Regions from separate parts of the Caballeronia sp. LjRoot34 genome, predicted to be linked through region 1. Evidence: riboswitches for the same ligand, from Rfam matches in the RefSeq annotation. Region 1 holds a riboswitch; the other holds the start of a gene.
What was found. A riboswitch is a leader RNA that binds a small molecule or an ion and turns the genes downstream of it on or off. The one in region 1 is predicted to bind fluoride.

Region 1 (3,165 bases):
CACAACGCTCTGGGTAAGGGAAGCGTTCGAGTCAAGCAGTTCATCGTCCAGCAATCTGAAGACGACCCTGAACTCGACCACGTACAGATTGGGCTATCGCGAGCGGCAGCCAGTGAGTTCGAGACGATCCGTACACGGCTGGCAGCAATGTCGGGTGTCCGTGAATGCAGGAATGGCAGTTGAAGGTGGAAGGCCATGACGCGTACATATGAATATGGAGCGCTAATCGGCGAGCTAACGTGAGCGGCAGCGGCATAACAATGTCCGGTGCCCCCAAGCGTTGAGACGGTCGTTTTGCTTGAGCCGAAGTTCACTTGTGGCCGCTCAACCCCAAACCGGGAATGGAGTTGTTGCAGGATGAATCAGCATGGCACCCCGATCACCCCGATCACCGAGGCCAGCGCTTTCAATATTGCTTTTGTTCAACACATTTCCGATACGTGTCGACGCTGACACGCACCGGATTTCGCCGAAGCTGCGATACCTCTCGTTATTGCTCGCGCGGTATCGCTCGCGCTGTACGCCCAATATCGCACTGCACAATCGTGCGTCACCGGACCTATGAACTAGAATGAATAGTGGCAGGGGCCCTTGTCAGTCTGGTAGCGTGTCGTAGCACCGCACAGCGGACCTCTCGCGGCGGGAGGCGCCCATTGCGCCACGGGAGGTGGGTGATGAACGGCTATCAACTGACGTTCTATACCGAGCAGAACCGCAAGCATGGCCACCAGACCGTATGCGAGTGGCTGTTACACGAGGTTCGCCAACTTGGGATCCGCGGTGCGACCGTCATCAGCTGCGCAGAAGGCATCGGCCACGCGGGTGCGCATCACGCGGCGCACATGCTGAAACTCACCGATCAGCCGCTGCAGATCATTCTTGCTGTGACGGAGGACGAGGCCGAGCACATTCTGAATGTCGTGCGTGCCGAAAACGTGCACGTGTTCTATACGCGCTTTCCCATCGAGTTCGGAATCATCGGCGATGATTTACCGCCTAAGCCGTCGAAGCATTTTTCGCTCTACGGCCGCTCGCCTAGATAGTTGGACGCCGACCTTGCACACATCGGCGCGTCACCTATACTCAAGTTTGAATCTGGCGGAGATGGCATTCCTCCCTAACCGCCGCTAGCAGCTTAGCGGCTAATGATGCCTACATGGTCCCCGGGCGCTTCGGGGCCGGTAGGCATTTTTACGCCGGCTCTTCTTGTTTGAGCATCCCGGGCATATTGTTGCCTACAAGAACACAAGAATATGGGATGTATCAGCGAGTCGCCGTGTTGCAGTCGTTCCTGCCTTCGCCACCGCGTCTGGTCGCGTCATTGTCTGGCGATCCGCGCGTGCGTTGAGACGCGTCCACATCGCAGTGCAAGCGAGCCCTTCGTTTCAGCGGAGGGCGCATGAGCACACGCGACATCGCTCTCCAGGTGGCCCAGGTCGTAACCGTCATCGCAGTGTCCCCGCTGCTGCAGGGCGTCATCCTGCAATGGGAAGAGCGTGTGCAACGCGCACGGGGCCCTGGCATCTTCCAACCGTATCGGGATCTGTGGAAGCTCTTCCACAAGCAACTCGTGGTACCCGAAACCGCCTCGTGGATCTACTGGGCTGCGCCCGTCGTGGCGTTCACCTGCATGCTCACGGTACCGATCCTCATCCCGGTGCTCACCGACTTTCCGCTGCCGCTATCCGATATGGGCGACATCCTGGGCGGAGGCCTCATCCTGACGCTCGGGTCGTTTGTTGTTGTACTCGCGGGGCTTGATTCAGGTAGCGCTTATGGCGGCATTGGCTCGAGCCGCTCGGTGATGCTTGGCATCCTCGCGGAGCCGACGCTCATCCTCGTGCTGGTCGGTATTACGCTCCTCGCCAAAGCCATGCTGCCGTTCGTCGTGAACCACCTGCTGGTGGCACAACCCTCCGTGTACTGGAGTCCGGCACACCTTTTTCTCGTGTTCGCCTTCTTTGTTTTGCTGCTCGTGGAAACAGACCGTCTGCCGATCCATTCGAGCACGCACATCGAGGTGTACATGATCGAAGAGGCGCGCATCCTCGAGTATTCGGGTTCACTTCTCGCGCTGCTCAAGTGGGCGTCGATGATGAAGCAGTTCATTCTTTACACCATCTTTTGCAATGTGCTGACGTTGCCGTGGGGACTTTCGCAACGGGGTACGGCCTTAGGTGTACTGGGTGCCGCGATCGGGCTTTTCCTGCGCATGCTGATGATTGCACTCGTCGTGGTGCTGGTCGAGACGGCGCAATCCCGCTTGCGCTTCTTCCGTTATCAGGAGCCGCTTGCTGCATCGTTCATGCTGGCGGTGCTTGCGATCGCCGCCAACCAGCTTAGGTGACCCCCTTAGGTGACACATCATGCTGCTCGCCCATCTGAGTCCGCTTGCCGCATCCCTGTTCAGCCTGCTGGCGATCGGCAGCCTCCTGCTTGCGTTCGTGATGCTGGGTTCGCGCTGGTTGAAAGACTACCTGCTCGCGTTCATGGCCGAGTCGTGGCTGATCGCGGCGCTCTCCGGAGCCGTGGGTTACTACGGCAACTATCACGAGCTGTACCTGATCGCAATCCTGACTGCGTTCTTCCGGGGACTGGTGCTGCCTTATCTGATCTGGCGAATCATCGTTCGGCTGAAAGTCGAGCGCGAGTTGCATGTCATCCTGCAGCCGAGCTCAAGCATCGTGCTCGGCGCGCTTCTGGTGCTCTTTGCTTTTGTCGTATCGAACCATCTGGGCAACGCGCTGGGTTTCGGCGGCACCGTGGTCGTGCTGGCGCTCACGGTGATGCTTTCGATGAAGCTCATTGGCTTCCTGATGCTGGCAGTGCGTCATGAGGCGATCAGCCAGGTGCTTGGCTTGCTGATCCTGGAGAACGGCATTTTCCTCGGCTCGCAAATCCTCGTGCCCGGCATGCCGATGTTGATCGAACTGGTGTTGCTCTTCGATCTGCTCGTCATCGTCGTGAGCTTCGGTGTGTTGGTCCGCTATCTGGTCGAGCACGTCGGCAGCACGAGCAGCCGTGAACTCACGCGGCTGGTGGGGTGACCATGATCGAAACGTGGAGCATCGTGATCGTTGTTTCACCCCTCGTTGCTGCAGTGATTTGCGCCGCGTTCCGGCATGCGCGCGCCGCTGAGTATGCGAACCTGATCGCGTCGTTCGT
Region 2 (3,165 bases), on a different contig from region 1:
GCCTTCATAGTCCGAGCCGCTCCGTCAGATGATCATAGGTCAGGCCATAAAGCTCTGCGACCGACACTGCATACGCCCGGCCATCGGCTGACCTTCTTCTCACCCGGAAGGTGCGAGAAGCCGGGTCCTCGGGCTTGACTTCGCTCACCATGCTCACAGCCCAATCGTCGAGATGAGCGAGCTCTTCGATGAAGGTCACGCAAACGCACAAGGCATCGCGTTCCAGTATCTCGCCGATGATTTTCTTGCTCAGAAACAGCGCGTCGGTCAGCGTTGTAGAACTGAATATTTCGTTCATGATGATGACGCTTCGTGACGTGGCGTGCGCCAGGATTTGATGGACACGCATCAGGTCGTCCTGGAGCTTGCCGCGCAGGTCCTTCGTATTCTCTTCGCGCTCGAAGTGCGTGAACAGCTGGTCGCACAGAAAAAGCGCCGCGTTCCGGCCCGGTACCGGACAGCCTATCTTCGCCAGGTAATGCAGTTGGCCGAACGTACGGGCAAATGTCGTTTTCCCACCGTTGTTGGGACCCGATACGACAATCAGGCGTTCCTCGCCATCGAGATGGCAATCGTTACAGACCACGTGTGACTTTTCGATAGCGAGCTTGTGCGCGAGCGCCAAATCAAACGTCTCGTCGCAGTGCGCCGCTTTGCTGGTCGACGACATACGGGGGTAGCAAAAGCTCAAGCCCGCAGATTTGCAGGTGCCGATGTAGTCTCGGTACGCCAGGTAAAATTGAACTTCACGATCGAACGTCTGGATGGTGGCGTCGAGATAATCCACGTTGTTCACGCAATAGGTAGCGAGTTCGACGAACACCTGAGGATGCAACTGGGCGACAAAATCTAGTACACAAGCTTCGACATGATTCATGTCCAACCAGTCGCGCAGCTCTGCGCTGTGATCCTTGACCTCCCCTTGCTTCAATTTGTCGAAGATCCTCAGCACGTCGGCACTTTGATCGATTTCTGAATCATAGTGAAGCACTGTGACCGCGCTCCCCTTGATGCGAATGCAATACCGAATCGCCGCCAGATTCTCCTTGATATGGATCGCGTCATGCGTGAGCGACTGAAAGCGAGCTGATGCAACATACCCGCTCAGGGTTCGATGAAACTCACGCAGACCTTTCGAGCCCGGCGCGGCCAGCGGCAGATCATGGGCAAAAGTCTCGAGTGTCTTGCAATACACCGCGATCGCTTCGAGAAACCACCACTGACTTTGGCGCTGGTAGTGGAGCTTCTCCGCCTGTGCCAGATGCTGGCGCATCTTGAGCATACCCGTGGCGAAAGCGTTGATGCTGTCGAGCACGGCGACATTGTCGAGGTCGCGCATGACCTCATGCCGGTAGGTGATTGCTTCCTCGCGCGCCAGCTCGGTGTGGAAGAAGGGCTTAAGCGTGTAATCGTCCCGCCCCAGCGTGACCGCCGCGACGATCTGGTCGAGATTGAGGTCGCCGAAAAACGCCGGCTCCGGCGTATCGTCGCGCCTTGGGCCGTCTTCCGGCTTTTCGAACAGGATGCTGTGAAAGACCACGCGTATCCCCTTCTTGTTTGAAGACTACTTGCGCTCCCGGCAGATCAACGAGGCCAATAGCCCGTCTGCAGGACGCCTCCACGTTGATTCAGGCAGGCCATGCCGCTAGCGGGCTGGCGCTGAACCGGATAACGCGACACCATGCGGCGCAAAAGGGCACTCCGGGCAGCGCGCACCCGTGCGCCCCGATCGAATGGAATGTCGTAAAGAGAGGCTCGTAGGCCGATATTCGAGAGATCGTCGATCCATCATGCTTCCTTGTTCACCGGGCAGCCTAGGCGATCAAAGCGGATCGCTAAGAAACTGGCCGGACGGTGATGGAAACTGGGATCGTGCGCCGAGCTAACGATGGCGCATGTTTAAGGCAAGTGAAGCCGTTGGACGCGCACCCACAGTGCCATACCCAGGCCTGTAGGCATCATCAGCCCGTTGCGGGCGGTTGCGGAGGAATGCCATCTCCGACGTCACTTAAAGTCTACGCCTTGTAAGATGCGGACACAACTCTCCCTGTCTGGCAGCGGTCACGTGCTCGTTTATTCCGTGAAGGATGTCCAGTTAGCTATGCTGTTCGATTGATTCCTGGCGCTGGCTACTCGAGCAGATAGTGACGGACGTCTCAATTTGATGGAAAAGACCAATTCTATTTTCTCGTGAACGGATATTTACGGAAGGTCGATCACCGGGCGATCGACCGCCGAACCGGGCCCCTGATGAGCTTTAAGGATTCCGGTGTGCCCGCATCATCCCCTCAGGGATTGAGACAATGCACATAATCAGAAAAGGACCGATGACGGACGACGGCGTCACCGAACAGCTGACGCGCTGTTTTATTCTCTGATGGCGTACGGAATCCTTACCCTAGAAGAGTTTTTCGCGTTGTCGACCTTATTGCGGCACAACCGTCGTGGCCGACTCATGTACCAACCTGCATCCCGCAATGGCATGCTCTCGCCGGACATCAAAATTGGACTCGCCGAGAAGTGCAAAGCGGGTGAAGATCGTACGGCCGGCGGTATTCCTCAGCGCATGGGACAGGACGACGACGCGTAACTTGGGGGTGGAAGACCTAGCCTGGGAGTCCAGTACATGCCAAGGCGTCGCTGAGCTGATCCGCTTTCGCTGTCGCCTCACGTCCACGATGAATCGAAGTCGCCTGTCCACCGGTCAAAACATCGTCCGGATTCCAGTCGCTACGATGTAGTTGTTTGACTCTGATCCAATAAACGCTGCGCCGTTAAATTTAGAAAACATAAATCCGGCGTAGACATCAGTACGACGCGTAAAGCTATAGTCAGCAAGTACCGAGTATTGAAGCTGATTGCCACCGGCAACACCTGTCGACTGAACCGTTTGCGTATCGTAGACGCCTGCAGCGACATCGAAGGCTGGTGTGAACTTGTAATCACCGCCGCCGAAATAGACGTTAGTCTTCGTCGGATGAACAGTATTGGTCAATGTCCCAGAAAAGCCGAAGTAGTCAGTCGTGCTACCGGCAGAAGCAGGGTCCGATGGAGCCTTGAGTTCGTAATGCTCATAGCCGGCCTTGATTGTCGCAGCGCCAAATGCGTACTTGGCGGCGATCATCACGTCTTCGTCGTTGTTAAGCGTCAGTGTCCCTACGTTCG

Region 2: it holds a riboswitch for fluoride, as region 1 does, so the genes downstream of both, ACSQ36_RS41435 (MutS-related protein) here and ACSQ36_RS28205 (respiratory chain complex I subunit 1 family protein) in region 1, are expected to answer to the same signal.

Annotation. Positions count from the first base shown of each region.
Region 1 is NZ_CAXUSB020000002.1:1,919,745-1,922,909, reverse strand. It holds gene ACSQ36_RS28215 (MgtC/SapB family protein) at 1-183, shown strand, start outside; gene ACSQ36_RS28210 (DUF190 domain-containing protein) at 675-1,043, shown strand; fluoride riboswitch at 1,092-1,162, shown strand; gene ACSQ36_RS28205 (respiratory chain complex I subunit 1 family protein) at 1,400-2,347, shown strand; gene ACSQ36_RS28200 (hydrogenase) at 2,367-3,047, shown strand; gene ACSQ36_RS28195 (hydrogenase 4 subunit F) at 3,050-3,165, shown strand, end outside.
Region 2 is NZ_CAXUSB020000004.1:222,272-225,436, forward strand. It holds gene ACSQ36_RS41435 (MutS-related protein) at 5-1,540, opposite strand; fluoride riboswitch at 1,946-2,009, opposite strand; partial or broken gene ACSQ36_RS41440 (IS6 family transposase) at 2,215-2,383, shown strand; gene ACSQ36_RS41445 (hypothetical protein) at 2,456-2,590, shown strand; gene ACSQ36_RS41450 (porin) at 2,705-3,165, opposite strand, start outside.